DNA from 2 places in the Halobacillus sp. H74 genome. Region 2 is predicted to be linked to the other one. Evidence: riboswitches for the same ligand, from Rfam matches in the RefSeq annotation. Region 2 holds a riboswitch; the other holds the start of a gene.

Region 1 (16,731 bases), on a different contig from region 2:
TATGGATCATAAGGATCCAGTTCATCCAGGTCTTCATCTGAACGGTAAAGGTATGATTGAATGACCGTCCCCAGATTCGGATGATCTTTCTTCAATGCTTTATAAATGTCTAGAGTGGCCCCGCACCTTGAGGAGTCTTCCATATCAATGGTGATTGTAATGTTGTGCTTCTGGGCTTCTCTTAAGATGAGCGCCATATTTTCCATTACGAGCTCATGACTGATATCCAATCCAAGAGAAGTCAATTTCAGTGATACTTCTGACTTCAACTGATTGCTCGCTATCTGCTGGATGCTGCGGATACATTCTCCCGCACGATCCCTGGCCTCTGCTTCAGAGTCTACAAATTCACCTAAATGGTCAACAGTTACTTCAAGTCCCTCATGGTTCAATTGCTGTATTAACGGAATTGCCTGGGAGAACGTCTCTCCCCCTACTATCTTGTCAGCCCCAAATCTACTGCCGAAACGCTTAGCAAAGCGATCTAACATCTTGTTGTTAGAAAGGTATAAGAAAAAGTTCTTACTGATGGCTTCCAAGATCACCACACCCTTTCATCATTCTCCTATCGATAACCATGTGGGTCTGCTTTAGGTGGAATGGAAAATTTGTTTTTTAACTGTTAAGAAAATTATAACGGATAGCGCTTCCATTCGACAACGTGCGCCAAACACAAAGATAACCCCCTAGTTTTAGGGTTTAAACACAAAAGACTAAAGCCCCCGTTTAGCGTAAGGAATTAATGGGAAAACATGGTTCTTCCTCAGGTCATCCAGAATTTGGATGACCTGAGGAAGAACCAAAAGAAGAACCAATAAAGTCTCCGCCCAATAAAAAAACGAAAGCCTGAAGGGATTTGCCTTCAGGCTTTCGTTTTTCTTTATTTCATGACTAAAACAGGGCAGGTGGCATTCTGGACGACGTTATTGCTCACACTCCCTAAGAACAGTTTCTTCACATTACCAAGGCCGCGGCTCCCGACGATGATCAAGTCCACTGCTTGCTCATCCGCATATTCACAGATACTGACACCAGGATTTCCTTCTACTTTACTAACGAGTACTTCACTGACGACATCCACCTCAGGTGAAACCATCTGTTCTTTCAAAGCATCCATTTCTGAACGGAACTTCTCTGCCATTTCATCCCCGATACTTCGTGAAACTACAGCATTTGTCATGGGGCCAGTCGGTTTGACAACGGATACGATGTGTATCTCCCTTTTTGGAGTTTCACACGCCTGATTCCTAGCTTCCCATACCGCTTCTTTACTCAAGTCACTCCCATCGTACGCAACGAGAATTCGTTTGGTCATAGGGAAACCCTCCATTAATAGAGAATTGATTTCTTACTTCTATTATAGCATAATGTAAGCGATTTCTTAACAGTGGTCTTATCTCTGCATTAAAAGGGTGGCCACTCCGTCCTTTTAATTTTAAAGCTTCCTTTCCCTGTTCACCTCCCAAGAATAGACAGACACCCATGACAAGTGTCATATGAAGATACTGACGTTTGTGTCTTATAAAAACATTGTTTTTAACCTATCATAAGGTTATGACCAAACGTGAAGGAGTCGTTTTTATGAATAAAGAGAAACAAAAAGAGCTGAAAAAAAGCGTATCCAGCTTTGCGAAACCAGATACATCCGCAGGCGTTCGCCAGCTTATCAATACACTCGTACCCTTTGTTCTATTATGGACCTTAGCTTACGCAAGCTTATCCATATCTGTCTGGCTGGCGCTTCCGATTGCTATAATCGCAGGTGGATTCGTCATTCGGGTTTTCATCATATTCCACGATTGTACACACCAATCCTTTTTGAAAAGCAGTAAAGCAAACAGGATTATAGGAACAATCGCCGGAATTCTGACCCTCTTCCCTTTTGACAAATGGAAGAGAAGCCACAATATCCACCACGCAACAAGTGGGAACCTGGATAAACGCGGCACAGGAGATATATGGGTCATGACTGTGGACGAGTATTTGAATGCTTCTCTTAAAGAACGCTTCGCCTATCGTTTTTACAGAAATCCGATTGTCATGTTCGGCCTTGGACCTATCTACTTGTTCCTAGTATCCAACCGTTTCAACCGTAAAGGCGCGAAACGCAAAGAACGTATGAACACATATTTGACGAACACATCCATCGCCGTCATCTACGGTTTGCTTATATGGGCGATTGGCTGGCAGGCTTTCTTGATCATCCAGCTCCCTGTTCTCTATGTCTCTGGCATGCTCGGCATCTGGTTATTCTACGTCCAGCACCAATTTGAGGATTCTTATTTTGAAGATGAATCCGAATGGGACTTTGTCAAAGCAGCTGTAGATGGTAGCTCGTATTATAAACTACCTAAAGTGTTACAGTGGGTTTCCGGTAATATCGGTTTCCACCACGTCCATCACTTGAGTCCGCGCGTCCCGAATTATATGTTAGAGAAAGCACACGAAGAAACACCGCCGCTTCAACATGCAACAACGATCACTCTTGGCACGAGCCTTCAGTCGATCCGATTCCGCCTTTATGACAAGGCAAATAAAACGTTCATATCCTTTAAAGAAGTGAAGCCATTGTTGAAAAAACAACGCTCTTCCATGCTGAATAAACAGCCAAGCTTACAAGACGATCAGTAATGTGAGAAGTCCATTCAGATGAATGGACTTCTTTCTTTCATTCAGGCCTTCCAGAGCTGTTTTTCCCTCTGCTCAAAGAGAAGATGACAACACTGGCATTTTTCGTATATGCTTGAATTAATGTGACAAGGAGGTTCCCGATGCAGAACTGGTACCATATCATCCCGAAGAATACAGGTCTCAGCACTTATGTGTGGATTATTTTTTGTGTGTTGCCATTTTTCTTCATTTTCCGATCTTCTTCGATGTATGAAATGTTGTTCGGAGTTCTAATGACACTTATCTTTTTCCTTGCTTACCGTTTATCCTTCATGTCGAACAGCCGTCTCACATACTTATGGGTAAGTATTGAAATGGCGATCAGCCTCGTCATGACCGTTTTATTCGGATATATTTATTTCGCCTTGTTCCTGGCGTTTTTCATCGGAAATATCAAACATCTGGGCGGATTTTTATCGTTATACATTGTACACCTAGCAACGACTTTGATCGCAATCACGACAACGTTCATCTATCAAATCGAATCCCTTTTTCCGAACTTACCTTTTATTATCATTGCGGTCATCGGAGTAATTCTGCTGCCGTTCACCATCCGTTATCGTAATCAGCAGCATAAGCTTGAAGGCGAATTAGAGGATGCCAATGAACGAATCTCTCAACTGATGGTCATCGAAGAACGCGAACGAATCGCCCGTGATCTGCATGACACCCTCGGGCAGAAACTTTCGATGATTGGATTGAAAAGTGATTTAGCAAACAAGCTGATTACGGTTAAACCGGAGAAAGCCATGCAAGAGGTCGATGATATTCGTACAACAGCCCGCACGGCTTTGAAGGAAGTCCGGGAGATGGTATCGAATATGAGGGGGACGAAGCTAGAAGACGAGCTTGTCCGTGTACAGCAGATCATTGAGGCAGCAGAAATGACGTTTGAATACGAAGGGGATCCTCATTTGAAAAACACACCGCTGCTCGTTGAGAATGTCCTGAGCATGTGTCTGAAAGAAGCCGCTACGAATATCGTCAAACACAGTGGAGCTACAAAGTGCAGGGTCGTCATCAACCCGCTTCCTACTGAAATCCTTATTATTGTTGAAGATGATGGAAAAGGAATCCCAGCCTCGGTCGAGCCGTTTCAAGGTCATGGGCTGCAAGGAATGCGTGAACGCCTGGAGTTTGTCAACGGCACTCTTGAAATTGAATCAAAAAATGGAACAATATTGCGACTGCATGTTCCGAATGTAATTAAAAATAAAGAAAAGGAGGGTCCGGCATGATTCGGATTGTCATTGCTGAAGACCAGCGGATGTTATTAGGAGCACTTGGAGCCCTGCTCGATTTAGAGGAAGGCATGGAAGTTGTAGGCAAAGCGAACAACGGCCAGGAAGCTTGCGACCTCGTAAGGAAGCTGGAACCTGACATCTGCATCATGGATATCGAAATGCCCGTCAAAGATGGACTGGACGCTGCTGAAGAGTTGTATGACCAACCTTGTAAAGTCATCATTTTAACCACTTTTGCCCGTTCCGGCTATTTCGATCGTGCCCGGAAAGCTGGTGTAAGCGGCTATTTGCTGAAAGACAGCCCGAGTGAAGATCTGGCGACAGCCATTAAAAAGATCATTGATGGCCAAAGGATTTTTGACCCAGAACTTGTCGACCTCGCTTTTACAGAGCAAAACCCGCTCACAGAACGCGAACAGGAAGTTATCCAACTGATGGCGGATGGCAAGAATACCAAAGACATTTCCCAGACCTTATACATCACTCCTGGCACGGTACGAAATTATATATCTGTTATTTTGGAAAAATTAGAAGTAACGAACCGCATCGAAGCCATCTCCCGATTCAAGGAAAAGGGTTGGTACAAGAAGTCAAAATGATTATCCCAACCATGATATAAAATCAATAATGGAAGTCCCCTCCGGTAATTAGTGGTATGCCTGAAACTCTCTATCGTGCCCGGGGGCTTTTTTTATGGTCATATCAAATAGATCAATCGATTTCCCTGAGTTCTTTGAATTTCAAATAGATAAAGGCAGCGTAGAGTGAGACAAGAGTACCAACGACGGCCATAATATGATCGATCGAAATACCGAGGGCCAAAACCCCCGAAGTCAATAAATAACTGACTGGAATCAGCCCCATCGATGCTAACGAAATAAGTCCCATCACACGCCCGAGCATTTTTTCTTCTATTAAACTTTGAACAAAGGCAATGAAAGGGATATTGGTTACAGATAAAGAAATACCGAAAATTCCAAGTGCCAGTATGCTCATCCATATCTCAGTGGTGAAGCTTAAGCCGGCAAAAGCGATACCTGTAAATATTAAAGAAAGGAGAGCCACTTTGCAGCGATTTTTCTTCAAGTTCAATACTCCGATAACGACGGACCCTACCAGCATTCCACCAGCTAATCCCGCTTCTAACAAACTGAAGTCAACCGACGTTCCATCCAAAATATTTTTTACGAACAAAGGAAGCCCCATCGTCATCGGGCCGACCAAAAATAAATTCAAGAAAACAGTGGTCAGAACAATGATGAGCAGCACCCGCGATTGTTTGACGTAAAGCAGGCCTTCCTTGAACGTTTCCCAAAATTCCTTCTCCTCCCCATCTTCATCCTTTCCTTCAGGAACACGCATAAGGAAAATGAGGGAACTTGCAATGATCAACATAACAGCTGTTGTTGCAAATACAACTTCATAATTACCGAAAGCGATGATTATTCCTGCAAGCATAGGAGCTAGTATGAACGATGTCTGGTTCGTCATTTGAATGACCGAATTTCCACGCGTCAAGTTTTCCTTATGAACAATAGACGGTATGACCGCACTCTCCGCCGCCCAGAAAAACGCATCTAAAATACCGAAGAAAAAAGCGAAAGTAACGAAGGTCCATAATGTGATTCCACCGAACAAAAACCATGCGACAAGCCCGATTAAAAGTAATCCGCGAATGAAGTCTGATAGAAACATGATTTTCGTTTTACTATACCGATCCGCGACGGTTCCGCTGATGATCATGAATAAGACACGCGGGATACTTACAGCGATATAAAGGATTCCAAGGGAAGCTTCTAAACCTAATACATTGACGACATACCAGCTTTGGGAAAAGAGGAAAAAGGAGATTCCGAAACTCGACAAAAGGGCAGCTCCCCACAACAATAGAAAATTTCTATTCTTGAATATAGAGGGGATTTCTTTTGGTTCAACTGTTGCCTCTTCCATAGCGATATCATTGACAGCCATAATTCTCACACCTTTTTTTAAATGATTAATAAAAGTGTATAAAAATTCCAAAGCAATGACGATATCCCTGAGAATGATTCAACTTCCGTCTCCAGACGGATTTTCCCGCATAAACCTTAAGAAGTTTGAGTGAATTCGCCACTTCTTGCTAGCTCAAAATTTGGTAATATATACTATTGTCAAAATTCCACGAGTCCTGTCAAACCACTTGTGTAAAAAACAATTGTTTGATACTATTCTCTATAACTAAATATTTTCTTATTTCAATTGATTTTGAAGTAAGGATAGAGGTGCAATGACATGAGTACGTATGTTGAGGAGAATGAGCTCCTGTGACACATAGGGAAAGGGGAAATTGCCGAAGCTTCTCGAAACTCATCATCCTGAAGCTGGTTCTGATGCTTAATAAGTGCAGGACTGTCATATAGGAGACTATATGGAGGGCTATCTTACGCAGGAACGGACTAAGTTTCTACGGCAGCAGCGATCCCTCGTTGCTGCTTTTTTGTTTTTTTACTGCTGTATGGCCCTCACTGCCTCGAAAATATTAAAATTCACAAAAGGGTGTGAGGTTATGAATTTCGGCCAAGTATTAACAGCAATGGTAACCCCGTTCGACAGCCAGGAGAATATTGACTTTGAGGCGACCAGATCGTTAGTCAACCACTTGATCGGAAATGGTTCGGACGCCTTAGTCATAGCAGGAACTACAGGTGAGTCACCGACATTGACTACAGAAGAAAAAGTGAGCCTCTTCAAATTTGTTGTCGAAGTCGTCGATGGAAGAGTCCCGGTCATTGCCGGCACAGGCTCCAACAACACACGGGCTTCGATCAGTCTGACTCAGAAAGCTGAAGAAGCCGGCGTCGATGCGATCATGCTCGTCACTCCTTATTATAATAAACCAACCCAAGAGGGGCTTTACCAACACTTCTCAACAATCGCAAAAGCGACATCCCTCCCCGTCATGCTTTATAACATCCCCGGCAGAAGTGTCGTAAACATGGAACCTGCTACGATCGTTCGCCTTTCTGGTATCAATAACATCGTTTCCGTCAAAGAAGCGAGTGGCGATCTTGATGACGCAACAGAAATCATCCGAGACACTCCTGATGACTTTTCTGTCTATAGTGGAGAAGATTCCAACACATTGCCCTTCGTATCGATTGGAGGAACAGGAATCGTATCTGTTTCGGCCCACGTCATCGGAAATGAAATGCAGCAGATGATCCAAAGCTTCCGTGAAGGTGACTTCGCGTTTGCTTCACGAATGCACCAGAAGCTCGTACCAGTCATGCATGCCATCTTCTCTGCCCCAAGTCCTTCGCCTGTCAAAGCGGCGCTGAACGCAAAAGGTGTGAAAGTTGGAGGTGTCCGTCTTCCTCTATTACCTTTGACAGAGGAAGAAGAAGCTTGTGTATTGAATGAGATCGGAAAAGTGCAACCGCAAGAAGTCGCAAGCGCTCTATAACACAAGGGGCTGGGACAAAACACTAACTGCCACAGGAAAAGACGAACAATAGGGTGGAATGGAACAAATGGTGCCAGAGCGGCGTAGGCATTTATTGCTTCATAAAGAAAACCCGAACGATTTCGTTCGGGTTTTCTAGCGGAAAATTTCTTTTGTCCCAACCTCTTTTCTTGTTGGAAAATTAAGCTTCTTTCTTCTTTTGAATGATCTCATCGACAATCCCATATTCCTTCGCTTCTGATGCACTCATAAAATAATCACGATCGGTATCTTCCGCCACTTTTTTCAACGGCTGGCCGGTCCGTTCTGCTATCATTTCATTGATCTGCTGCCGGAGCTTGATGATTCTCTTCGCTGATATCTCTATATCTGCCGCCTGCCCCCGTGCACCTCCAAGAGGCTGGTGGATCATAATCTCACTGTTCGGCAAGGCGAACCGCTTCCCCTTCGTCCCGGACAATAAAAGCATCGCACCAAATGATGCAGCCATTCCTGTACAAATCGTCCTTACGTCAGGCTGGATATACTGCATCGTATCTAGAATGGAGAACCCAGCGGAAGTAGATCCTCCCGGGCTATTAATATACAGTGAAATATCTTTGTCCGGATCATCAGCGGCCAAAAACAGCAGCTGAGCTACAATGCTGTTCGCCATATGATCATTTATTTCTTCGCTCACCATGACTATGCGGTCTTTCAAAAGACGTGAATAGATATCGTACGACTGTTCCCCTCGACTTGTCTGTTCAATTACATAAGGGATGGTATTCATTTCAACCTGCCTCCTTTAAGCTGCTAAAGAGAGGATGTTCGAAGGGGAGGAAGGCCGATGTGTGCTCCGAAAAGGTTGAAGCAGGATCGGTAGCTTTTCAATTAAAAGAGCCGGGTCCTGCACGGTCAGGGTTTGAATCACAGTTTCGTATAACAAATCTTCCTCTGGCCGTGTCCGCAACACTTGGAGTCTCTCTATTTCGGTAATGTCTTTTACATTTGTGCGGGCCCGCTTCAACAAAGCTTTAACACCCGTATCCGTCATCTCCAGGAGTTCTGCAATTTCTGAAATCTTATACTGAAAGGCTTCTTTCAAAACAAATGAGACAAGTTGTTTGTCTGACAACCTTCCAACTATCCTCTCGATAATCTCAGAGTTGTCGTGCACCCTATTTTTTGTATGTCCACTAAGATGTGGACTTGAAACAAGTGTTTCTTTCTCCTGCTTCCGCTTTTGATCGACCCAGCAGTGGTAAGAAATTTTTTTAAGAAGAGCTGGTTGGATTTCACTCCATTCATACTTCTCTAAGGCTTTAGAAAAAGACTCCTGGGCTAGATCTTTCCCTTCCCAAGCATCTTTGGTAAGAAAAAGACAGTAGCGCAAAAGTTTAAGATAATCCTCCCTCACCTTCTCTTCAACAGAAAGCGTATGATTGACCGTGCTCGATGTTACATCCACCTTCCTCACTCCTTTCAACCTCTCACAGCTATAACGGATAACATGGAAAAATAGATATGGGTTCTTTTAATTTATTCTGTTTTCCTTTGTGTATCCCTGCTTATTTTAAATACGGGAGGGAATTCCCTGTTGAACCACCCACAAAAAAGCCCCAGGCATGAAAACCTGAGGCTCAATTCTTCTTTATACTTCTACCGTCCAATCATGGATATCTTCTTTTCTGCCCCGTTGAATCCCCGTAATCGTATCGTAGAGCTTTTGGGATAGTTCGCCGATCTCATGGTCGTTGATGACCATCTTATTCCCAAGCCAATTCAGCTCCCCGACAGGTGAAATGACAGCTGCTGTCCCAGTACCGAAAGCTTCTTCCACCTTTCCTTCTTCATATGCCTCATAGAGTTCAGCAATGGAGATTCTCCGCTCGGTCACGGGTACTTCCCACTTCTTCAACAACTCGAGGATTGACGTACGTGTAATGCCCTTCAGAATGCTTCCGCTAAGGGCTGGTGTTACGACTTCTCCATCAATTTTGAAAAAGATGTTCATGCTTCCCACTTCTTCGATGTACCGTTTCTCTACACCATCAAGCCAAAGCACATCTGCATTCCCTTCTTGAGCAGCCTTTGCTTGAGCCTGGTAACCAGAGGAATAGTTCCCTGCTGTTTTCGCCATTCCTGTACCGCCCTTGACTGCACGTGTGAACTGGTCCTCGACGTTGATCGTCACCGGTTTGATCCCCCCAGAAAAATAGGGACCTACAGGCGACAGGATGATCATGAATTTATAGGATTTGGATGGAGCTACGGCGAGGCTCGGTTCTGTGCCGATAATGAACGGACGTATGTATAACGACGTACCTTCAAATGCCGGGACCCAGTCTTTTTCTAAGCGGACGAGCTCTTCCAGGTATCCCATCACTTCCTGTTCATCGATCGGCGGTATGCTCAACCTGTCGCTGGAGAGGTTCAAACGTTCAAAGTTCTTCTCCGGGCGGAATAAAAGGACGCGTCCGTCATCGGCGCGATAAGCTTTCAATCCTTCAAACACCGTTTGGCCGTAATGAAAAATCATAGAAGCTGGATCGAGCGTCAATGGTTCATACGGGACAATTCTCGGTTCATGCCAGCCTTTGTCTGCTTCATAGTCCATGACAAACATATGGTCTGTGAATGTTCGTCCAAAAGGAATCTGTTCGCTTTCCGGCTTGGCTTTCTTGTGTGTACTTTCAACAATATTCAATGGCATATTCAGGACTCCTTTTTTTCTATAAGATGATCGGCTTGGCCGTTTTGGATATTAGTATTCATTGTACGCCCGTCAGCGCCAATTTTAAAGAGGATTTAATCGAATTATCAAAAAAGTTTTTTCCGCAATAACGCACCAATTGGATAAAACACTTACCAGATAAAGATTTGATATACTGAGGACAGGTAAAAAACGGAAAGCGTGGTGTCAAAGTTGTTCAAGCTCTTACTAATTGAAGACGACCGGACATTATTCCAGGAAATCGAAGAACGGTTATCCCAATGGTCCTATGAGGTGTATGGAGTTGAGGATTTCAACCGGGTGATGGAAACCTTCACGAAAACCGATCCAGCTCTCGTCATTATCGATATCCAGCTCCCGAAGTTCGATGGTTTCCACTGGTGTCGGATGATTCGCGAGCACTCCAATGTGCCGATCATTTTCCTCTCCTCACGTGACCACCCGACAGATATGGTGATGTCTATGAATTTAGGGGCTGATGATTTTGTCCAGAAACCGTTCCATTTCGATGTGCTCGTAGCCAAAATCCAAGCCATCCTCCGACGTGTTTATAATTACAACACAGAAACGAACGAACTGAAGACATGGCTCGGTGCGACCATAGATTATGATCGGAACCGGGTGACGAATGACCAAGGAGCTATCGATTTAACAAAAAATGAAGTCTTGATTTTAAAACAGCTGATCGAAAAGAAAAGCAAGATTGTCAGCCGAGAAGAGTTGATCAACCGTCTGTGGGAGGATGAACGCTTTGTCAGTGATAATACGCTTACAGTCAATGTCAATCGTCTCCGCAAAAAACTTACAGACATCGGGTTGGAACAGGCAATTGAAACGAAGGTCGGCCAGGGGTATGTGGCGAAGGAGCAGATGAAGAGATGATCCGCCCCTATCTATTAGAAAGAAGCAGCTGGATATTACTTTTCTCAGGGCTGCAGGGGCTCGCCTTGTTAGTTGCCCTCGTCGATACGACCATCCCTGTCACCTCAATGCTATATTATGTCTTTTTATCAATCATCATTTTCGCCATTTTCTTATTCGTCCGCTACCGGAAAGAAACACGGTTTTACGTGGCGATCGAGCAGCGTGAACACGACCTTGATTTGACGACAATACCGGAAGCGGACAGTCCATTTGAGAGAATCATCGAGACGAATGTCAGTGATCAAATGGAGCTTTTGAAGCAGGAACTTGCTCACAATCAAGGTTATTTGGAGCAGGAAAAAGATGAGCTTCTCTCCTGGATCCACGAAGTGAAGACGCCTTTGACAGCGATGCGGCTGATCATCGACCGGCTCGATGATTACAAGCTGAAGTCCCAACTGACCTATGAGTGGCTGCGGATCCACCTGCTTCTCGATCAACAGCTCCACCAGAAAAGGATTCCCTTCATTGAAAACGACCTCTATATAGAGAAAGTTGAACTCGAGTCGCTGCTTTTCAATGAAATAAAATCCCTGAAGTCATGGTGCATGCAAAAGGGAATCGGCTTTGATATAGATTTGGAAGTCGAAAGCGTCCTCAGTGATAGCAAGTGGCTTGCCTTCATCGTGCGCCAACTGCTGACGAATGCGGTTAAATATAGTGATGCTACAGATATTGCTATCACAAGTTTTACAAAGGACGGACGAAGCTGCCTGCAAGTGAGGGACCAGGGCCGAGGGATCGAACCGCGTGACATATCCCGTATTTTTGAAAAAGGGTTCACTTCTACAACGCAGCATCAGAATAGTGCTGCCACCGGGATGGGACTCTATTTGACCGATCGTATTCGCAAAGCCTTGAAGATACACATTAAAGTCGATTCTGAACTTGGAGCAGGAACGACTTTTACACTCATTTTTCCAGAACAGAACGAATTCACGAAAATCAGAAGCATGTGACGAAAATGTCACATGCTTCCGTCATTTTGTTAGGTGAATGGAAGGAAAAGCTTGATGGATGCTACTACAATTAAGTTATAGAACAAAGGAGGTCATTACATGAGTTTATTAGAAGCGAATAAAATTCATAAAAGCTATGGCAATAAATTTACGAAACAACACGTATTGATAGGTATTGATTTGTCAATCCAGAAGGGTGAGTTCGTTACGATCATGGGGGCATCAGGTTCAGGGAAAACGACACTGCTGAATGTGCTTTCCTCCATTGATCGGGTCAGTCACGGCACCATTAAAATCGAAGGTCAGGAGATTACCGGAAAAAAGGATAAACAGTTAGCAGAATTTCGCAAGCATCACCTCGGCTTCATTTTTCAGGAGTACAATCTGCTCGATACCTTGACTGTGAAAGAGAATATTCTGCTGCCTTTATCCATTTCCAAAGTATCGAAAAAAGAAGCCATCCAACGCTTTGATGCGGTCGCTGAGGAACTGGGCATCGAGGATGTGAAGGATAAATATCCTAATGAAATATCCGGCGGTCAGAAACAGCGTACCTCAGCGGCGAGAGCATTCATCCATGAGCCCAGTATCATTTTTGCTGACGAACCGACGGGAGCGCTCGATTCAAAATCTGCTTCCGATTTACTCGACAAACTGAGTGATATGAACCAGAAGCGGGAAGCGACGATCGGTATGGTGTCCCACGATCCAGTCGCTGCAAGCTACAGCAGCCGAGTCATCTTCATTAAGGACGGCCAAATCTATACACAGTTGAACAAAGGCGATCAAACAAGACAAGCTTTTCTGAAAGATATCATGAAGACACAGGGAGTCTTGGGCGGTGTCCAGTATGAACATTAATCAGCTCATTTTCCGCAACTTGAAAAAGAACCTGAAAAACTACTATTTATATGTATTCGCACTCATTTTCAGTGTGGCTTTATATTTTTCATTTGTTACCCTCCAGTATGACCCATCGATGAGCCAGGAGGGTTCTATTAAAGGTGAAGCCGCTGTCAGAGTGGCATCCGTCCTACTCATCGCTATCGTCGCGATCTTTCTGTTATATGCCAACACATTGTTCATTAAACGACGGAGCCAGGAGATCGGCTTATTCCAGTTGATCGGCATGACGAAGAACCGCATTTTCAATATATTGAGCACAGAAAATCTCATCATCTATTTCGGATCGCTCGTTATTGGGATTTTTGTCGGTTTCGCCATCTCTAAATTGATTTTGATGAGCTTTTTCCAAATCATCGGAGTCGATGAAATGGCAAACCTTCACTTCTCCACTGAAGCTTTAGGGCAAACCCTGCTTGTCTTCGCTGCTATTTACGTCCTGATCATGCTGACGAATTACTTGTTCATCAAACGGCAGTCGATTCTCGCCCTTTTCCGTGTGACATCAAGCTCCCAGGGGAAGGTGAAGAAGCTTTCCATATGGGAACACATCATGGGGATTTTCGGAATTTTAATGATCGCCACTGGCTATTTCGTCTCCTCCCAGCTGTTCGAAGGAGACATTGTCACCATCAATGGGTTGTTTTTGGCGATGGGATTCATCCTGGCTGTTGTCATCATCGGTACCTACTTTTTCTATAAGGGATCCGTACGATTCGTTACGAACTTGATCCGTAAAAATAAAAACGGCTATATGAACATCAATGAAGTGCTGTCCTTATCCTCGATCATGTTCCGAATGAAATCGAACGCTTTTCTTTTGACGGTAATTACGACGGTATCCGCTCTGGCGATTAGTTTGCTGTCGCTCAGCTACATTTCTTACTATTCAACTGAAAAGTCAGCCCAAAATAGTGTCCCGGATGATTTCTCGATTACAGATGAAGAGAGCGCCCAAACGTTTATGAATCGCTTGGAAGACGCGGGCATCGGGTATTCCGAAAAGACCATCGAAGTGTTCGAGGTTGAGTTCAACGTCAGAGACATCCTCGATGCCAAGATTGATGACTTGAACTTCGATACAGAACAGACGCCCCTCCCCGTCATCAGTGAAGCCGCAGTGGAGGATATCCATTTAGATGAAGGCGAAATGAAGCTCACTGGTTATACAGACCTGATGCAATCATTCATCTCTTTAGAAGGCGCAGGCACTGTCGGTATCCACCTTAATGAAAACTGGATTGAGCTTGACTATCTTGGACTTGAGAAAGACTATGTCCTTTCCTCCTATTACGTAGCTGGCGGGCTTCCAATCGCTGTCGTCGATGAGAAGATGTTTGCTAAAGTAAAAAATAATTTCAACCCTGAGCTCCAGGAAAAACCGAACCTTTACACCGGCATCAACCTTGAACAACAAGGAGAACAAGCAGAAGCCTTTGAAATTTTTGATGAAATGGGATTGAATGAAACGCGTGCTCATGGCTCGCAATGGGATGTGGCTAAGCAGCAAAAACTTAGCATGGGAATTGTCATGTTCATCGTCGGCTTTCTCGGCCTCACCTTCCTAATTACGTCCGGATGTGTGCTTTACTTTAAACAAATGGACGAAGGAGAAGACGAAAAAGGAAGCTATACGATTTTAAGAAAACTCGGCTTCACCCGTGGCGACCTTTTGCGAGGAATTCAAGGGAAGCAGCTATTCAACTTTGGAATTCCGTTAATGGTCGGATTGCTGCACAGCTACTTTGCCGTTAATTCCGGCTGGTTCTTCTTTGGAACAGAGTTATGGACGCCGATGTTCATCGTCATGGGTCTCTACACCGCCCTTTATTCGATTTTCGGCCTGTTGTCTGTTCTCTATTATAAGAAAATCATTAGAGAGGCCCTTTAAGAAAATGGAAAGCCGCGATCATAATTTTATGATGGTGGCTTTCTTTTATCTGGAAGGTGTCGGTTTTTTGGAATTTTATGTTAAAACATTCACATCGTGGGGTGCGGTCATGGATATGTAGGGGGACATAGAATTTGAATACGAACAGCGGTTTACATAAGATTAAAATATGGAAGTTACTGCTCTGGTTGTTACTGTGGATTATTGGCGGTGGGGTTATTTTCACATTAATGCAGGCTCCCCTTAGTTACCTGTTTCATATATATGTGTACGCAGGAGCAGGATTATGGTTATACACTCAATTCAAGAAATACAACATCTCCTTCTCCCACCTCACCTCCAAAGATGCCGTCAGCATTCCTGCACTCGTTAAAACCTTTGGAGTAGTCACTATCATCAAAGCCGCTTCTTTTGCTTCTGTCTTAGTATTATGGAATATCATAGGCTTGATAAGTCCTTCTTTTCTGAGTGGTATAACAGGAGAAATTATGCAAACTTCTAATAACCAGGAGAGTTTAGGAAGTATTTTCATTTATTTTGTTCTAGTTGTTATGATCGCCCCTTCTATTGAAGAGCTTCTATTTAGAGGTGTCTTATTAAATAACTGGTGCAAGCGATTGGGGACGTTCGCTGGTGTAATACTAGTATCTTTGACCTTCGCCATTTTTCATGGACCCTCCGGTTTTCTCAGTGCGCTATTGGCCTCGATTTTCTTTTCTATTCTTTATTTAAAGACAAAGAGTATATGGATCCCGATGGCTGCCCACTCTTTTAGTAACCTTTTAAGTTTCCTCATCCAATATGTTCCCTTTCAAAACGGAACCGCAAGTGTGGATGATCACACAAAAAGCCTACAACTCATGAAATCCTTAGGAATGTATTCTGGGGTAGCACTGCTTGTGATTCTCCTCTTCTTACTCGTCATTTTTTATAAAATGTACCCAAGGAGAAGTCATTTACCTTATAGGTTTTATTGAATGGGGATAAGTTAATCTATCTTAATAAGTCCTCTTTTCTATTCTTTGGTCCGTTCTGATATAGTAAAAGAACGAGGTGAAATTATGGACGCTAAAACCATTTTCAATAAAGTAAAGAAGCATGAACCATCTGTTCTCGGACATGAGCAGTTCAGAAAATTCGCCGTCCTGCTACCCTTGATCCAGAAAGACGGAGAACCTCATGTCCTTTTCGAAGTCCGCTCCCACCAGATGCGAAGGCAGCCGGGAGAGGTTTGCTTCCCAGGTGGAAAAATCGATCCTCTCGACCCCACTGCCCAGCAAGCAGCTATTCGAGAGACAGAAGAGGAGCTTGGAATCGAGCGAAACGACCTTTGTGAAGTACACCCGCTCGATTATCTCATCTCGCCTTTCGGTATGATCGTTTACTCTTTCGTTGGTTACCTTGAGGTTTCTGAAGAAGAAATCATCAAAAATCCGGATGAAGTAAGGGAGGTCTTCACCGTTCCCCTCTCCTTTTTCATGGAAAATAAACCACGCATTCATTATGTACACTTTGAAGCACACCCGGAAGAAGATTTTCCTTTTGAACTTATTCCCGGGGGAGAAAACTACAATTGGCGGACACGTCAATTAGAGGAATACTTCTATATTTACGAAGATAAAGTGATCTGGGGGATGACGGCGAGAATTTTAGCCCATTTCGTTGAGGTCATGAAAAGATAAAAGCTCTTGTGGTTAAGGTGTAAGTCATAACGTGAAGGTGGAGAACAAAACAAGAGACCAAATCATAGGCGACTTGGTCTCTTGTTCATTCTTATACACCGCGGATGATTGGATTTCAACAGTGAGATATCATGCAGGAATTATTGTATGGTATTCTACATCCTTAGAGATGTATTAATTTATTTCTCAACATGTTCTTTATAATAGTTGCCCCAATGCGGTTGTGTTCCATCCACATCTTTAAATCCATAAATATCTGAAAGCTCCCAAGTACTTAATGTTCTTCCGTTAAATCTACGT
Region 2 (16,731 bases):
CTGATAGGCTCTTCTTCAAAAACATCTAAGCCGGCAGCAGTGATTTCTTTATTCTCCAATGCTTTCTTTAAAGCTGTTTCATCTACAGTAGCCCCCCTGGAAGAATTAATGAAAATTGCCGTGTTTTTCATTTTCCGAAAGGCTTCATAGTTGAACATATGATGGGTCTCTTCTGTCAAAGGTGTGAGACAGACGACATAATCTGCTTTTTCTAACAAATCCTCAAACTCAACAAACACTGCCCCCACCTTTTCTTCAGCTTCAGGCTTACGCGAACGATTATGGTAAATAACATTCATATCGAATCCTAGCGCTCTTTTAGCTACCGCTTCTCCTATCCGTCCCATACCCACAATCCCGATTGTTTTATGGTGAATGTCACTTCCAGCAAGCAACAAAGGGGACCAGTGTTCCCAAGCGCCTGTTTTTATATAATCATTTGCTTCAAGTAAACGACGAGCTGTCGCCATCAGTAGACTGAAGGTCAGGTCTGCGGTGGTATCTGTTAAGACGTCCGGTGTGTTAGTAATTTTCACCTGATTATCTGAAGCAGCATCTACCTCCACATTGTCGTAACCCACCGCCATATTCGCTACAATCTTTAGATTTTCAGCATGTTCAAATAAAGTTTGATTCACATCGTCTGACAACATTGTCACAAGGCCATCAGCATTTTCCGCTTTCTCCAATAGGACTTGGCGATCAACGGGTTCCTCTTCTTTTGCCCACATTTCTATATCCAAACGGTTACGATAGGGTTCAATTACTTCATCTGGTAATGTACGAGTGATATAAATTTTAGGTTTTTCCATCAATGGCACCTCCGCATCTTTTTAAATAGTGTATCATATTCTCTGACACATAAATCTTTATTCACAAAGTCCTTTTGCACCATATGTCAGAAAATTTGATATAATGAACATAACCCCCTTTGTTTGTGCAATAATAAACTCGGGTATGAATGTTGTGCAAGTTATGAGGAACAGGAGGGAATTCACTATGGCAAACGATAAAAAAGTGTCCGGCCTTGAAAAAACAGCAAGGGAATGGCTGTTAGCACGGGGCGTAACCATCGATGACATGGCAGATCTCGTTTACTACTTACAATCTAAATACCATGAAGAATTATCAATGGACGATTGTCGTTATAATGTCAACAAAGTGTTGACAAAACGTGAAGTCCAAAACGCAATTATCACCGGTATCCAGCTTGACCAGTTAGCGGAGAAAAAATTACTGGAAGAACCGCTTCAATCCACAATTGAAGTGGATGAAAGCCTTTATGGTATCGATGAAATCATTGCATTTTCAATCGTTAATGTCTATGGCTCCATCGGTTTTACGAACTATGGTTATATCGATAAACAAAAGCCTGGGATTCTGCAGAAATTAAATGATAAATCATCTGGGGAGTGTCACACATTTTTAGATGATATTGTAGGAGCAATAGCTGCTGCCGCCTCAAGCCGCTTAGCCCACAGTATTGCAGGAGACGAAGAAGATTAATACAAAAAACCGGCATTTTCGGGGGTTACTGAAAAACCGTAACTTTTTTGTATTATTCATTAAATAAAGAAGCCGAGTTGGACGATTTTATCGTCCAACTCGGCTTCTTTATTTCTTACTTCTCCATGAGCTAGTATTCGTGGATATTGACGGAGAACGTAGCCACCGCCACCTTGTACAAGCAGAGTGATTTTCTTTTATTATTCAAAGAAATCACTCTTTTTAGATACGCCTCTGTTGATTCCACGATGGACGTTCAGTGGTAACGCCTGCGGAAATAGCACGACCCGAAGATCCACCTGGTAAAGTGAATCTCTTGACCAAGTTAGCTGAGAACAGCGGCAAGCATCCACCGACAAGCGATTCGTGAGGAGCAGCACCAAACTTTAACAACTCCTATGGATTGAAAATTTTTTTCAATAGCCTCCCGTATTCCACCGGTTTTTTTAAATTTTCTGAAACCTTCCCATCACTTATTCCGTATTCCATAAAAGACTGTTACAGAGATATGAAAGGGGAAAATGTGAAGATGAAAAAACTTAAGGGGAAATTGATATGGCTTCTCCCATCCATCATTGTGCTTTTTGGAATCACTCTTTTATTCATGGAGAATTATAATGAAGTGACGGAACCTGCCAATGAGGAGTGGAGTCGTGAGTTGGAGGTAGGATTGACTTCTGTGTTAAGAACTCCAACTACCCAACTGCTGGACGAAAAAAGAAGCATTACATACATAACAGAAGACGGGTCCAAAGGAACACATATGATAATCAGTATAATCTTTTAAACAAAGAAGTATATAACATACCTGTGGATAAATTCACTGAATTCTACTTTGACAACAACCGGTTAATTTTTGCTGATTATCACAATATCTATGATGAAAAATCAGGTGAAAAAATTACTGAAATCGATCAATTTTTCCCACTAAAAGACCAAATCTTATATACGAAAGATCAAGAACTTTATATTTTGGATACCGATCAATTTGAAAGCACTCCCCTTTTGGGTCTGGATGATAAGACCTCACTCCAGGTCCAGCAATCCGGGGACGGAACTTACCTATTGACACATAAGGTGGATGAAAACGGTAACCAAATGAAATATTATGAATTCACAGAGGGGGAAGTTAACAAATTAGGGGAGTCGGAATTTTCAATTCTAGGCACTGAAGAAGTACGTGATATTCAGTTTACCTTTCAAAATGACTCCTACCATTTACTCTTAACAACTGTACAAAAGCAAAGCATGTCCGGAAAAGCGTCTAATTATTATTACTACGCAGAAACCCCTTTTGGAGAAGATCCTGATTTAAAGAAGATGAGCTTTCAAGACCCAGTAGGGAATGCAGAGCTGAGAGAAGTTTCAGATTTAACCATGAAATCGGATGAAAATTCAACTACCATGCTTTTTAAAGCAATCGGATCAACAGAGACCAGGTTCAACGAGCCCGATCAATTTAATATTTATAAATCTTTGATTGATCAAGAAGGCACACAGCAAATAACAAGAATGAGTAATACACCAGATATTTCACACCATCCTACATGGATCGATGGAGAGACGATAGCTTGGGTGGATAACGGTGGAGACGCCAATAAAATTCTTATATCCTCAATGGATCCAAGCATTATAGAAAAAGCAGACCAAGTGAAACAAAGCAGCCTTATACACGCGCTCGGAAAAACAATGGGCATGCTATCCTTCAGCTTCTTGGCTCTGATCATTGCAATGTTTTGGTTCATTTGGCCTTTCCTATTCCTGGTCGTGCTGATGTTCTCCAGTAATCGAGCAATGGAGGAAGACCATTCTTGGGTACTTTATACAGGAATCACTATTTACATGCTTGCAGCTCTAATCGTTCGTGATCCTATCTTTTCAGATCGCTTACTAGCTGCAGCACCACAATACCTTAGCTTTCCAGGTAGTCCTTTCCTATTCATAATCGGGTTTGCTTTATTAGCTTTTGTTATTTTAAAGTCAGGAGCACGCATCAGGGATTGGTCCATATCCATTCAGTTGACCTATTTCATCGGCATCCACGTGCTTTTAGTTACAATTTTCTTTGGTCCTTATATTATGTAAGGCGCCATGCATTTAAGTGTTACTAATAGCTAAAGAGGCGGTGACAAACGAATTTTTTCTCTAGAAAACCCGAACGAATTCGTACGGGTTTTCTAGATGAATCATTTAATACATATGCCGCTCCAGCAACATCTGATCCATTCTACACTATTGTTTGTCTTTTCCAGTGGCATTTAATATGTTGTCCCATCACCTTTTTTCATCCAATCGAATAAATCAATGCATTTGTAAGTCGGGTGTACATCATCATCTGTAAGATCATTGAATGAGCTGAGACCTGTCTCAACCATCAAGGTATCCATTCCAGCCCGGATCCCAGCCTTGATATCTGTGTTGTAATTGTCACCAACCATCAGCACATCTTCTCTCCCATATCCTAACCTTTTCAGAGCACGGTCCATAATCAATGATTCAGGCTTTCCAACAAAAATAGGCTCTGTTCCTGTGCTGACTGATATCACGGCGGTCAGTGCTCCATTACCTGGGACCATCCCCCGCTCGGTAGGAATCGCAATATCACCGTTTGTGCTCAGCAAAACCGCTCCTTGTCTTACTTCTAAACAAGCTTGTGTAAGTTTCTCATAATTAATTTCCCGGTCGATGCCGATAACGACGTAATCCGCATCTTTTTCCACGAGCAACAACCCTTCATTTTCAAGCGCACCATAAAGCCCATGTTCACCAATGACGAATACGCGCGCCGATGAATTCTCACTCTTGATATACTCAGCCGTGGCGATACTGCTCGTATAGACTTGTTCCGCGGTTGCTTCCACACCTAACTTAATCAGCTTGTCAGCGATCTGGCCAGTTGTCTTTGAGGAATTATTGGTCAAAAATATGTAAGGAAGCTTCTTGCTTTTTAAATACCGGACAAACTCGGAAGATCCATCTATCTTTTTATCTCCCTTATACATCGTTCCATCTAAATCAATCAGGTAAGCCTTATAGTCCTTCAATCAATTCCACAACCTTTTCATCAAGCTTCTTAAAACATCAGTTTTTCGAAAATGCTGAAACTGGTCCCAACTCGTTATCTAAATATTGCCTCACCCGCAAAGGAAAATTTTCAATAGAAGTCCATTGATCATTCCATACTTTTTCCACATCAGTATGAGGAATATCCGTATAATGTTGGACAACCACTTTCCTCAATTGGATGAACCGTTTGTATCCCTCTTGCTCATCTACTGGCAATACTTTCTCATCAGTAAGAATATCAATGATATCTTCATAGCTGCCAGGGTCTCTCATAATAAATCCATCAATCATCATGTTACCCACATCAATGATTGCCTCAACACTCAAATGTGTCAAACGTTCGAGCAGCAGACGCTCGGCAAAATCGTTAAAAGAATGTTGCTTGTATTCTGATTGGATTTTTTCCATATAATTTAAAATTTCTTCGATTTTTGCCCTGTTCACAAAGTACATGCTTATACCTCCAAAAACTTTTTCACACAGATTCAATAAATATGATAACATAATTCATGGTTTTAATTAAAAAAGTATGTCTATTTAAAATTCATGTTAGCCTAAGCAGGTCTAGAAGAATCGGAGGAGAAATGATATGGAGAGAGAATTAGCCTTAGAACTTGTACGAGTAACAGAAGCTGCTGCCCTTGCTTCCGCACAATGGATGGGGCGTGGAGACAAAATAAGCGCAGATGATGCCGCCACTACGGCAATGCGAACGATGTTCGATTCCGTTTCTATGGATGGTGTCGTTGTAATTGGTGAAGGTGAAATGGATGAAGCACCAATGCTTTATATAGGTGAAAAACTGGGAAATAAAGCCGGACCAGCTGTTGATATAGCTGTCGATCCATTAGAAGGGACTAGCATTGTATCAAAAGGACATAATAATGGGGTAGCTGTAATTGCTGCTGCGGAACGTGGTGCCCTTTTACATGCTCCTGACATGTATATGGACAAGGTTGCAGTAGGAAAAAATGCCAAAGGCCTTATTAGTATCGACGATCCCATTGAACGGACGATTGATATTGTCGCTCGCGCCAACAACAAGCGCGTAAGAGATTTAACCGTCATCATTCAGGAACGCGATCGCCACCAGGAAATCATCGATCGTGTCATTGAAAAAGGCGCCCGCATCAAATTGTTCGGTGATGGAGACATCGCTGCTGCAATTGCTACATGCCTTTCACAAACAGGCGTAGACCTTTTCATCGGCACCGGTGGAGCACCTGAAGGAGTCATAACCGCTGCAGCTGTGAAGAGTCTAGGCGGAGATATGCAAGCTCGCCTGGCTCCACAAAATGAGGAAGAAATCACCCGCTGTCATGATATGGGTATCGAAAACCCATCTGAACTCCTCACTCTTAACGACCTTGTAAAAAGCGATGATGCCATCTTCGCTTGTACAGGAGTAACAGAGGGTGAATTGTTGAATGGTGTGAAATTCCTGGGCGGGGACCTTGCAGAAACAGACTCAATCGTAATGCGGGCAAAAACTATGACAGTCCGATATGTAAAGGCCCATCATCATTTGAACCTCAAGCCCCACTTAAAGACCAACGAAGAATAGGAGATGATGAGTTTATGGCTGAACGACCTCTTCTTGAGGATATCACTCAAGATACAAGCACTCGCTTCGTATCCTTTACCACTGGAAGCCATCGGTTTGAGCTCGCTTTAATGAGAGCCGAGTATTTCAATAACCAGACAATGGTCATCAACTTGCCGAAAAACCGTCAAGCTTTATTGGATTTGGAAAACATTAACCAAGACGGGCACCTCGAGCATATGTTCCAGTTAAGTGCGATGGAGGCAGAGGAACTTCGCAATTACCTTCCCTACTTGTTATGAGAGAATAAAGAAACTTCCCCTGGCTAAACTAAAGCTTGAAGGAGGTTTTTTTATGGGAAAAGGTAAAGATCAATATTCGGATTTCGCCAATGTTGAAGCCCAACGAAACTTTTTAACTCCTGAGCAATTACCCGAGGGCCCCTATGGTGCACCTCGAAACAAGTACGAACCCGTAAACAACGAAAAAAGTGCTCCATGGACAGAGAAGCAAAGATACTATAGTGCTTTCAACTATGAAAATAAAGCACTGCACCAGGATCTGCCCCGTCAAGAAGATGGAGCCCATCCACTTCATGATGAAACAGATCAGGACCTCAAGCCTTCAGAAGAAAAACATTGAAAAAAGCCGACGTGCTTTTACGAAGCGCGTCGGCTTTTAATTTCTTATCCGTTTTAATACAAAATATGAACATCCAAAATTACAGTATTCATATAAATAATCTTCCAACGTACTGATCTTCGTATCAAATGTAGCTTTAGAATTTTGATCATCATAAAAACCTTTAAGACGGAGCTGGCCATACCCCCAATCTCCTACAATGAAATCATATTTATTCAAAATATCACTGAAGCGTCCTTCCACTTCCTCTTGTTGAAAAGCTTCTTGATGATCTTCTAAAACCTCATATGTTTTACCGAATAGTTCGACCACTTCTCTCACCTCTATCCTACCAATAGTGTATCACATTTGATATTAATGACGGAATCGCAAGTTCGGGAAAAAGGTATGTTTCTTTTGAAAATGACCAATCTAAGAACTATCACGATATTATTTTCAAGGAGGAACTACATTGAATAAATTAATGAAAATCACGATCTTTTTTACTCTATTCGCCTTGATTGCAGCAGGATGTCAAGAAACGAAAGAGGAAGAAGCGAAGAATATGATGGATGATGATACTTTGAATGGAAACGCAATGGATGGGTACAACGACAAACAGAAGGATGGCCAAGTCGGATATGTAAGATTCAATAAACAACAGCTCAATCAAGACGCAGAAAAAAATAGAGAAATTAAAGTCAATCGCGAACAAATGGCAGATATGATTTCAAGAATGATCCTTCGTTATGACAAATTCGAAGATGTAGCTACTGTAGTAACAGACAATGAAGTTCTGGTAGCCTATAAAAAAGCAGACGACACTGATCGAGAATCAGCTGCAGATATGGTACAGAAAACCGCATATTCCCTAGTGCCAAGCTTTTATCATGTATATGTCTCTGACAACCCCGCGTCTTTTGGTGATATCCAAAGCTTGAGCAATTCGACAGTTTATGACCAAGGATATAATGACACGATTGACAGTATTATAAAAAAAATGAAGAACTCACCACAAGGAAAAGTCCAGGAAGAAAACTCTAATCAGCCGAACGTCGGACCGAATATGGATACGAAAGATAAGACAGGGATGGAAAATTAAACGGCAACCCAATTTTTCCAAACATAAGAATCAGCTTACTGTTTAATGCTAAAGGTATCAAAATAATGTAGGTGAACTATATGAAATATTTCGGTCTAATGATTTTATGCCTTTTAATGAGCTGCTTCTTCCACGCTGAAACTATTCATGCAGATGAAGAAAGTAAAGATCGACTGGCTCTTTATAAAAAAACTTCCGTAATTACTGATATCCCCTGGGAGTACTTGGCAGCTATCGATCAATACGAACGACAAGTACATGATGACCCGGAAGATGGCAGGATAACAGCGATACAAGTCGACCCTATGTTTTGGAATGGGACTGCTGGGGAGATACCTGCCCACCTATTCCCTGCAGGTTGGGGTTCTGATGGGAATGGTGATGGAAAAATACAAATTGAAAATGATGAAGATCTCTTATGGTCCCTTGGGAACTACATCAAGTCATACGGAACCACAGAAGAAGATATCAAAATTGCACTATGGAATTATTATAAACGAGACCTGACTGTACAGACCATAATGAATACAGCAGAAGTCTTTAAAAAATTCCAAACTGTCCAGTTGACAAATCGTGACTTCCCATTACCTAAACAAGCGAATTACAGCTTCAGAAGTACGTGGGGAGATGCGCGTGGCTTCGGTGGCAGAAGAGTTCACGAAGGAACAGATATCTTTGCGAATTATGGCGTACCGGTCAAGTCCACGACTTACGGAGTCATCGAAATGAAAGGATGGAACAAGTTCGGAGGGTGGCGCATCGGAATACGGGATATTTACAATATATACCATTATTATGCCCACCTTCAAAACTTTGCTGAAGATGTGAAAGTTGGGGACATCGTGCAGCCTGGAGATGTAATTGGAGCTGTAGGAGCATCTGGTTATGGACCACCAGGGACATCCGGTAAATTCCCTCCTCATTTGCATTACGGAATGTATCAAGACAATGGAAAAAATGAATGGTCCTTCGATCCCTATCCTTTTCTGAGAAAATGGGAACGGATGGCCAAATAAAAAAATAAGCGCCGCACTTTTTCAAGTGTGGCGCCCTTATTTTTTATTTGGATTTTTTCACTGCATTCATAATACTTGCAGCAAGTCCTCCCCAAATTACGACCATACCAATAACCATCATTGTAATAGCACCTGCTGTCATATTAGCCTACCTCCTTATTTTCATCCCCAAGAGCTTTGGAATCCCAACGTTTAAGAGTCATTAGGAAACCTATAACGATTGCGAATGCAGCAACAAACCAACCACCGAATAAAATGAAGCCATCTGTGTAGCCTTCATAGTTACCGGTCTCGGTATCAAATTGTCTAAGAAGGTTTGTTTTGAAGAGATCGAACATCATAAATCCGAGTACAAGTGGGGTGATGACTCCAAGACAAATCTTCCACCATCCACCCAGACGGATATCTGAAATGCCATTCGCATGGTTTTGGAAATCGCCAAGACTACGTAAGAACCAGGCAATGACAACAACTTCAACTAATCCGACGAATGCTACACCGAATTGATTGATGAAATAGTCTGCCGCATCAAGGAAGAACAAACCACCTTGTGTTGCAAATAATAGCGAGATAATAGCTGCTAGACCGCCACCAAATCCTACTGCTGCATTTCTTGATAATCCAAACTTCTCGCTTAAAGCGGCTACATAAGTTTCCGATATCGAAATTAAAGAAGACAAACCTGCCAATACTAGAGATAAGAAGAACAAGAATCCGAAAAGACCATTTAAGGCAGGAAACTCGTTAATGATTTGTGGGAAGACCACAAAGGCTAATCCCACACCTCCACTAACAACCTCATCTACAGGAACGTTGTTTTGAGATGCCATGAAACCTAGGGCTCCAAAAACTCCAATACCAGCTAATAATTCAAAACCAGAGTTACTGAAGCCAGCAATGAAAGCGTTATTTGTAATATCCGATTTTTTCGGAAGGTAACTGGAATAAGTGATCATAATAGCAAAAGCAATCGATAAACTGAAGAAAATTTGACCATAAGCGGCTACCCACACCGAGCTGTTTGTAATCGCATCAAAGTTTGGTGCGAAGAACGTTTGCAATCCTTCAGCGGCACCAGGTAAGGTGATCGCTCTGATTACGATGATTAAAAATAGAACGACAAGCGTCGGAATGAAAATTTTGTTAGCTGCTTCAATTCCCTTTTTAACTCCTTTGAAGAGAACCCCCAACGTAATGACCCAAACAATAAGAAGTGGAATCAGAACACCAGGTACAAGGCTTCCTGTTTGACCGGGATCTACAGATAATTGCAAATATTCATTGAACAAAAAGCCTTCTGTATCGGCTCCCCAAGAAAGATTGAAAGCGAAGATACTATACGAAATAGCCCAGCCGATTATGACGGCATAGTAAGTTGAGATGACGAAAGATACTAATACAGCCCACCATCCCAGCCATTCTGCTTTCTTATTCATTCTAAAGAAAGAAAGCGGTGCAGAACCACGGTACTTATGACCGATTGTAAATTCCATGACTAACAGCGGAATACCCGCTGTCAAAAGAGCAAATAAATAAGGTATAAAAAATGCCCCTCCACCGTTTTCATAAGCTACTGCCGGAAAACGCCAGATATTTCCTAAACCGATTGCAGAACCAACGGCCGCTAGTATAAAACCAGCTCGTGTTCCCCATTGTGCACGATTTTCCATGCGAAAGACCTCCCTGAGTTATCGAAACCCTCAAAAAAACATATGATTCAAAAGACCTGAGGATGTTTCGAAATTTTTATTTTTTTCTGATTATTTCTGCTTAAATTATAACCATCAAAAATGTGCTTGTCAAAATAAATTTAAAATTTTCAGAAAATGTAAAATGTAGTTTTCAGAAATTCATCTCAATAAAATGCTTTTTAGGAAGGGAACTTTATTCATAATAAGGATACAGAGAGTATACCTCTTATAGTTAAAAGTGGGGTGATGTTTTCAGGAAAGGGCTTGAAGAGACAGGTCTTTTAGTTGAAAAGTTGCTTATGAAGCACCGGCTGAAATTTTTAAAACCCGCTCGATTAAAAAAAGATAGAGGATTTTTTATCCTCTATCTTTTTTGTCTATTTACTTGTTGAAGTAGTGGCAGGATTTATTTTGTGAATGATCAATGCTACAACCGCCACAATCACCAATGTAATCATTAATGGTATCCATACCTGTCCTGAAAGACCTAAAATGATATATCCCACTGAAGCTGCAACCGCACAAATTACCGCATACGGAAGCTGTGTAAGAACGTGGTCGATATGATTCGCTCCCGCTCCAGTAGAGGAAAGAATCGTCGTATCTGATATAGGTGAACAATGATCACCAAATACCGAACCCGCGAGGACGGCGGACAGTGCAGGCAGAATGAGCGTCGGATCAGTAACTGCTGCGATTTCTCCCGCAATTGGCAGCATGATTCCGAATGTACCCCAAGACGTCCCTGTCGACAGAGCCATAAATCCAGATAACAGGAATATGATAAATGGCAGGTAAGCTATATTAATATCTGCTTGACTGAATTGTTGAGCCAAATACTCACCTGTTTGCAATTGGCTGATGATGTCACCAATCATCCACGCGAAAATCAAAATATAAATGGCAGGCAGCATCGCTTTAAGACCCTCAGCCAAGACACGGATGACATTTGACTTCGGCTGAGGTTGTCCTATATAAAGGACCAAAGCGAGGAAGACTGCTATTAAACCACCAGTAAACAAGGAAATATTTACATTGGTATTGGCGAAAATGGAGAGAATATCCGCGGTACCTTCCGAATTGCGGATTCCTGTTATAACCATTGTAGCTACAGTTCCGACAATCAAAGACACGATTGGCCAAATCAAATGTGTGATTTTTCCATTTTCATGCTCTTTGAATTCATCATTCAAATCACCTGGCACATCTCCTTTTTCAGGGTCATTCAATTCCCCTGTTGCAAGTGCACGTTTCTCATGAGTTTTCATCGGACCGATATCCAGCCTGAAATAAATCGTCATGAATACAAGTAATAAAGCCGCAAAGACATATAAGTTAGCTGGTATCATTAGGACAAATGCTTCGAAGGCTTGGTAGTTCGTAATTTCGTTGGCTGCCAATATACTGCCTATGGTCCCGATGATATATGCTCCCCAGCTTGATATGGGTGAAATGACTGTAATAGGTGCTGAGGTCGAATCAATATAATAAGCAAGTTTGGCTCTGGATACTTTATAGCGATCGGTTACTGGTCTCGCAACCTGTCCGACAGCTAAAGCATTGAAATAGTCGTCGATGAAGATGACTATCCCCAATAAAGACGGTACGAGTTGGGCTCCTCGTCGTGTACGGATGCGTTCTACTGCCCATTTACCAAAAGCCAGACTGCCTCCCGAAGCAGTCATAAAAGCAGTCATTATACCTAATAAGAATAAAAAAGCCAAAAGGTAGATACTTCCCATATTCAACGTGCCATCACTTACAAAAATGCTGGCAAAAATAGACCAGATCAGACCAATACCTGATCCGATATCCATTTGTGTGAGCATGAATGCTCCTACGATTATCCCTATCCCCAGGGATAGGATCACCTTCCTTGTGACTAAAACAAGGACCAGCATCAATATTGCTGGAATTAAAGAAAAGATGGTTCCTTCCATGTTGTTCCCCTCCGTATATCTTATGATGTAACGGGAGTTGGAAGGCTACTGTGGATTAAAATTGAGGAATAAAAAAAGACAATGATAGAAAATAACCTACCACTGCCTTTTTGCGGCAATTTGATTATCCTCCATTTCGATCAGTAGCGCCCCATGCACCCAAAAGCATGCATGACAGTGTATCTCCTGTTTAGATGTACACCAGCGTCTAACAGCTTGACTCACTGCTCTACACTTCGGCAAACAATCCCTTTCCTCAATGATCTTCGCTTGTCAAACTCCCATTGATTACTGATGATGTCTGCACCTCTACCTCACCGATCTGATAAGGTCACGCATATTCAATTCTTAGCCATTTTACCAAGGGATTCATATTATTGCAAGGGTTCCATTGGATAGGAAAATGAGGGAGTCCCCTCTCCGGACATACCGCCATAGAAATTAGGCACTTTTCCGAGAACGGTGGCTTGATCAATAGGGATATTGTTTGTCACGACTGTTGTTTCTGTAGAAAATGGAATGACGATACGTACATTCACCTCAAAATGAATCGTTAATTCAAATAAAGCTGCATTGATCCCATACTCTGTCATTTTAATATCCACTTCTGATTGAACATCCCCAATGACTCTTAATTGCACTGGAACTGTAGGCCCCAAGTTAGCAAGTAAGCTATTGTTCGTCGCAACGCCGATTGGCAGTTCAATAAGAGTGGCTGGCTGTTCTCCCAACTCTTCCTGAGTCATATCAGGATCTATGTTCGGCTCAAGAGTAGTGTCTTCCATAGGAAGCTCCCCAAGCTCCATACGTTTAAGGAAATTTTGGACACGAATCGTTGTATCTCTCAACGCTCTGTTTACAACGACTGAATTCCACCCCATATATACAATATTGCCCTCTTCATCTTTTTCCATTTTCACAAGATCATTGAACTGTAAATCTTCCGCAATGGTTTTGCTTACTGCTTCATTAATCGCATCCCTCGCAAGTTGCTGTGCTTTTGTTTCAGCAATCTCCACCAGTGCAGGCGTCACTCCTCTGTTGATGAACCAGAGACTTAAGGCGGTGAAAAGGGCAAAAAATATTATACTGATAACGATCCGCCTTCCGATCGAGGACCCTGTTGTCACATTCTTTTTTGGCATAAAACAACCCTCCTCACCTATCTATATGATGGAAAGAAGGGGATTAAGCATCAACTTAAAGAAGTTGTATCACAATTCGTAATGACAATATTTAATTCTTTAGACAAATCCATATCATAAGCAGGCTCATCCTTCTCCCAGACTCTGATTATGGGCCGGTCACATAAATGTGGATGCTGGCTTACAACAACGCCTTTACGGCCATCATCTAAACCAACCGTCAATCCATTTGGGTAAACAGCAATACACCTTCGGAAAGCTTCTACTTTTTTCCGATCGTACAAAGTGCCTGCGCCAGAATAAAGCACTTCCAATCCTTCATGTGGCAACATGGCTTCTCGATATACACGGTTGCTTGTTACCGCATCAAACACATCTGCAACCGCAAGAATCTTCCCGAACAAATGGATTTCATTCTCTTCAATCCCTCTCGGGTAACCGGATCCATTCAACCTCTCGTGATGTTGATAAGCACAGTGAGCCGCAACCAAGGAGATATTCGGAGATTTTCTCAGTAATTCGAAACCTGCTTCAGAGTGCTTCTTGATCATCTCAAATTCTTTTTCAGTCAATTTTCCCGGCTTCAAAAGGACCTCTCTCGGGACGCTGATTTTTCCTATATCATGCAAAATCGCCCCTAAACCTAACTCTTCCATCTTTTGAGCTGGTAATTGTAACTCTTTCCCTAAGGCAAGAGCATACATCGTCACATTTAATGAATGTGTAAATATGTAATCATCATAAGTGAATACATCAGATAGAAGAGAAATGACTTCATCATGATTGCGTAATTCATTCATCAAGGACCGTACGATTCCCCGCATTTCCCGCCCGGACTTTTCAAAAACAAAGTGATTCGATTGTTCGTCTACAGATGAAAAAGAATCCTTAATGGATTTAATTGCTTTCATTCTCAACTTTTCTGAAATTGGATACTGCGTTTCAATATCCTCCGTATGACCATCTTCGATATAAACATATGTAATATCATATTTATCCAGTCGTTCTATCATCCGGGAATTAAAAGCAACTCCCCGATGAAGTAAAACTTGACCATTCTCATTAAAAATAGTTTTCCCTAAAATTGTACCGGGCTCAAGGGATTTGGTAGCAATCACTCTCATGTTAAGCTCCTAACTAAACAAGGTATATTGACACATACAATAAAGCTACCTGATGGTAGCTTTATGATGGAATTCACCTTCTATGTTCTTAATACTTCAGATAATAAGTCTCTTAATAATTCAGGCATAAAATATTTTTTGTTTGATGCATATGCAATTTCAGGAAAAAACCTTCCAAAAGTGAATGTATCCGCTGTGGCAAAGCTATACACCTTGTTATGGTCTATCGGAAAACCATTGTGAGAAACGTTTACCACATGTTCTTCCCCATCACTCCCCTTTTTCACCTCAATATCTACTCCTGCAAAAACCATCTTCCCGATAACTTCTCCTCTGAATCCAAAGCCTTTTAAACGGATCTCAGTAAGTTCTTTTGTATGAGCAGCCCGAATAACTTCCATTATTTCATCGCCCCGCAATTCAACCTTACACGGATTCATGGGATGGGGACAGATACGATGAACATCCTCATAGGTAATATCACCCGCTGGTAAATGATCGAGAAGAATACCTGCATTCAACATCGCAATATCTGCTGATGTCCAATTCTTCAATTTTTCGGTCAATTGTGACATAAGAGGCGTATCCTGGAACCATGCTATATGCATCGCTTCTTCCAAGTTCGTTATTGGCACTTCTAAACTCCTGACTGCCTGAGACCTTATCTCTTGTAATTGAACATTAGCTTCATCATCTTTTTTGAATTGTTCTGTAGGTATAGCATAAGCTTCTTTTTTAGTCACCTTCTTGGTTTCCAGATTCCACTCCACCATGATTTCACCTAAGTGAGTGCCATGTTTACCTGCCGCCGTCAGGAGTGCTCCCTCCACATTTTCACCATTTTTAAATATGTGATGGGTATGACCCCCTATAATTATATCAATGGACGGATAACGTCTCGCAATTTCTTCATCATCATTAATCCCTAGATGAGATAATAGGACGATCATGTCAGCTTCTTTCTCGACTTCTGGCAAGAGAAGATCCAGTACATCAAAAGGAAAAGAGACATCCCATCCTAATTCCTGATAAAAAGCGCGGAAGGGGGCGGTCAGGCCGATAACGGCTATTTTCGTTCCTTTTTTTGATTCAACAATATGATACCGTTTTAACCATTTAGGAGGAGCCGTAATATTGCATGTTAAATTAGCACAAACAACCTTGAAATCAGCGTGGTCATATAAAGAATGGAGATCTTCACTCGCAAGTGTGATACCTTCGTTATTCCCTATAGTAGCAACATGATAGCCAGCATGGTTAAGAAGTTCCACATTGCCTTTTCCCATCAATCCTTCTGCAATAGGATGGAAGCGATCGACATGGTCTCCATTATCGAACAACCAGTATTCTTCACCTTTATAGTCATGTTTCTTCTTCTGTTCATTAAAGTAGCCGACGATTTGGGGCCAATTCTCAAAATGACTATGTAAGTCACTTGTATAATAAAAATATAATTTTTCCTTCATCATCAGTCTCCTCACCATATGCCTTGCCAAATTAAGCGAATACCAATTACTATTAGCAATACTCTTAAGAACCATTCCACAGCCTGTCCATTTAAATGACGATTAGCTGCTGCTCCTAGAGTACCACCTAAATAAGCCCCAGGTATGAACCACAGGGTATAGGCCCATTCCACATGCCCGAGAGCGATATGTGTAGCTGAACTGGATATACTAGCAAAAAATATCATAAACATAGAAGTTGCTGTTGCGATATGTGGTGGAATATTTAAAAGTAATATCATGGCAGGTACCATGAGTGAGCCTCCACCAATACCTAGTAATCCCGACAGCATTCCTACTACAAACGAAAGAAGCAGGCCGATTAGGAATGGCATTCGGTAGGTGTAAGTCCTACCGTCGACCACTTTCTCTCTTTGGATTCCTGTTTTAAATAAAGGGCTTCCTTTTTGCCTTCTTGGAATGAAAAACAGTAACGATACTAAAATCATAATGATTCCGAAAAACAAAGAAA

Evidence for each region. Region 2 has a riboswitch for lysine ahead of ACTWPX_RS11855 (Na+/H+ antiporter NhaC family protein). Riboswitches for the same ligand answer to the same signal wherever they lie in the genome.
Region 1: another riboswitch for lysine. It lies ahead of dapA (4-hydroxy-tetrahydrodipicolinate synthase); the one in region 2 lies ahead of ACTWPX_RS11855 (Na+/H+ antiporter NhaC family protein).

What each region holds. Positions count from the first base shown of each region.
Region 1 is NZ_JBQQCI010000001.1:441,855-458,585, forward strand. Features, by position in the region: gene ACTWPX_RS02100 (proline dehydrogenase family protein) at 1-539, opposite strand, end outside; gene ACTWPX_RS02105 (universal stress protein) at 881-1,315, opposite strand; gene ACTWPX_RS02110 (fatty acid desaturase) at 1,582-2,631, shown strand; gene ACTWPX_RS02115 (sensor histidine kinase) at 2,772-3,908, shown strand; gene ACTWPX_RS02120 (response regulator) at 3,905-4,513, shown strand; gene ACTWPX_RS02125 (MFS transporter) at 4,626-5,885, opposite strand; lysine riboswitch at 6,163-6,340, shown strand; gene dapA (4-hydroxy-tetrahydrodipicolinate synthase) at 6,460-7,356, shown strand; gene clpP (ATP-dependent Clp endopeptidase proteolytic subunit ClpP) at 7,538-8,128, opposite strand; gene ACTWPX_RS02140 (sigma factor-like helix-turn-helix DNA-binding protein) at 8,144-8,806, opposite strand; gene ACTWPX_RS02145 (branched-chain amino acid aminotransferase) at 8,990-10,051, opposite strand; gene ACTWPX_RS02150 (response regulator transcription factor) at 10,265-10,954, shown strand; gene ACTWPX_RS02155 (sensor histidine kinase) at 10,951-11,955, shown strand; gene ACTWPX_RS02160 (ABC transporter ATP-binding protein) at 12,055-12,816, shown strand; gene ACTWPX_RS02165 (ABC transporter permease) at 12,806-14,749, shown strand; gene ACTWPX_RS02170 (lysostaphin resistance A-like protein) at 14,884-15,726, shown strand; gene ACTWPX_RS02175 (NUDIX hydrolase) at 15,811-16,431, shown strand; gene ACTWPX_RS02180 (SDR family oxidoreductase) at 16,611-16,731, opposite strand, start outside.
Region 2 is NZ_JBQQCI010000004.1:518,894-535,624, reverse strand. Features, by position in the region: gene ACTWPX_RS11925 (2-hydroxyacid dehydrogenase) at 1-812, opposite strand, end outside; gene ACTWPX_RS11920 (phosphatidylglycerophosphatase A family protein) at 1,000-1,506, shown strand; gene ACTWPX_RS11915 (hypothetical protein) at 2,036-2,293, shown strand; gene ACTWPX_RS11910 (hypothetical protein) at 2,317-3,591, shown strand; gene ACTWPX_RS11905 (TIGR01457 family HAD-type hydrolase) at 3,765-4,550, opposite strand; gene ACTWPX_RS11900 (DUF86 domain-containing protein) at 4,588-5,025, opposite strand; gene glpX (class II fructose-bisphosphatase) at 5,162-6,136, shown strand; gene ACTWPX_RS11890 (DUF3055 domain-containing protein) at 6,151-6,417, shown strand; gene ACTWPX_RS11885 (cytosolic protein) at 6,470-6,757, shown strand; gene ACTWPX_RS11880 (YutD family protein) at 6,794-7,069, opposite strand; gene ACTWPX_RS11875 (YhcN/YlaJ family sporulation lipoprotein) at 7,209-7,838, shown strand; gene ACTWPX_RS11870 (M23 family metallopeptidase) at 7,919-8,854, shown strand; gene ACTWPX_RS11865 (methionine/alanine import family NSS transporter small subunit) at 8,898-8,996, opposite strand; gene ACTWPX_RS11860 (sodium-dependent transporter) at 8,998-10,524, opposite strand; gene ACTWPX_RS11855 (Na+/H+ antiporter NhaC family protein) at 10,923-12,485, opposite strand; lysine riboswitch at 12,622-12,805, opposite strand; gene yunB (sporulation protein YunB) at 12,860-13,630, opposite strand; gene ACTWPX_RS11845 (HD-GYP domain-containing protein) at 13,681-14,754, opposite strand; gene ACTWPX_RS11840 (bifunctional metallophosphatase/5'-nucleotidase) at 14,835-16,220, opposite strand; gene ACTWPX_RS11835 (sulfite exporter TauE/SafE family protein) at 16,232-16,731, opposite strand, start outside.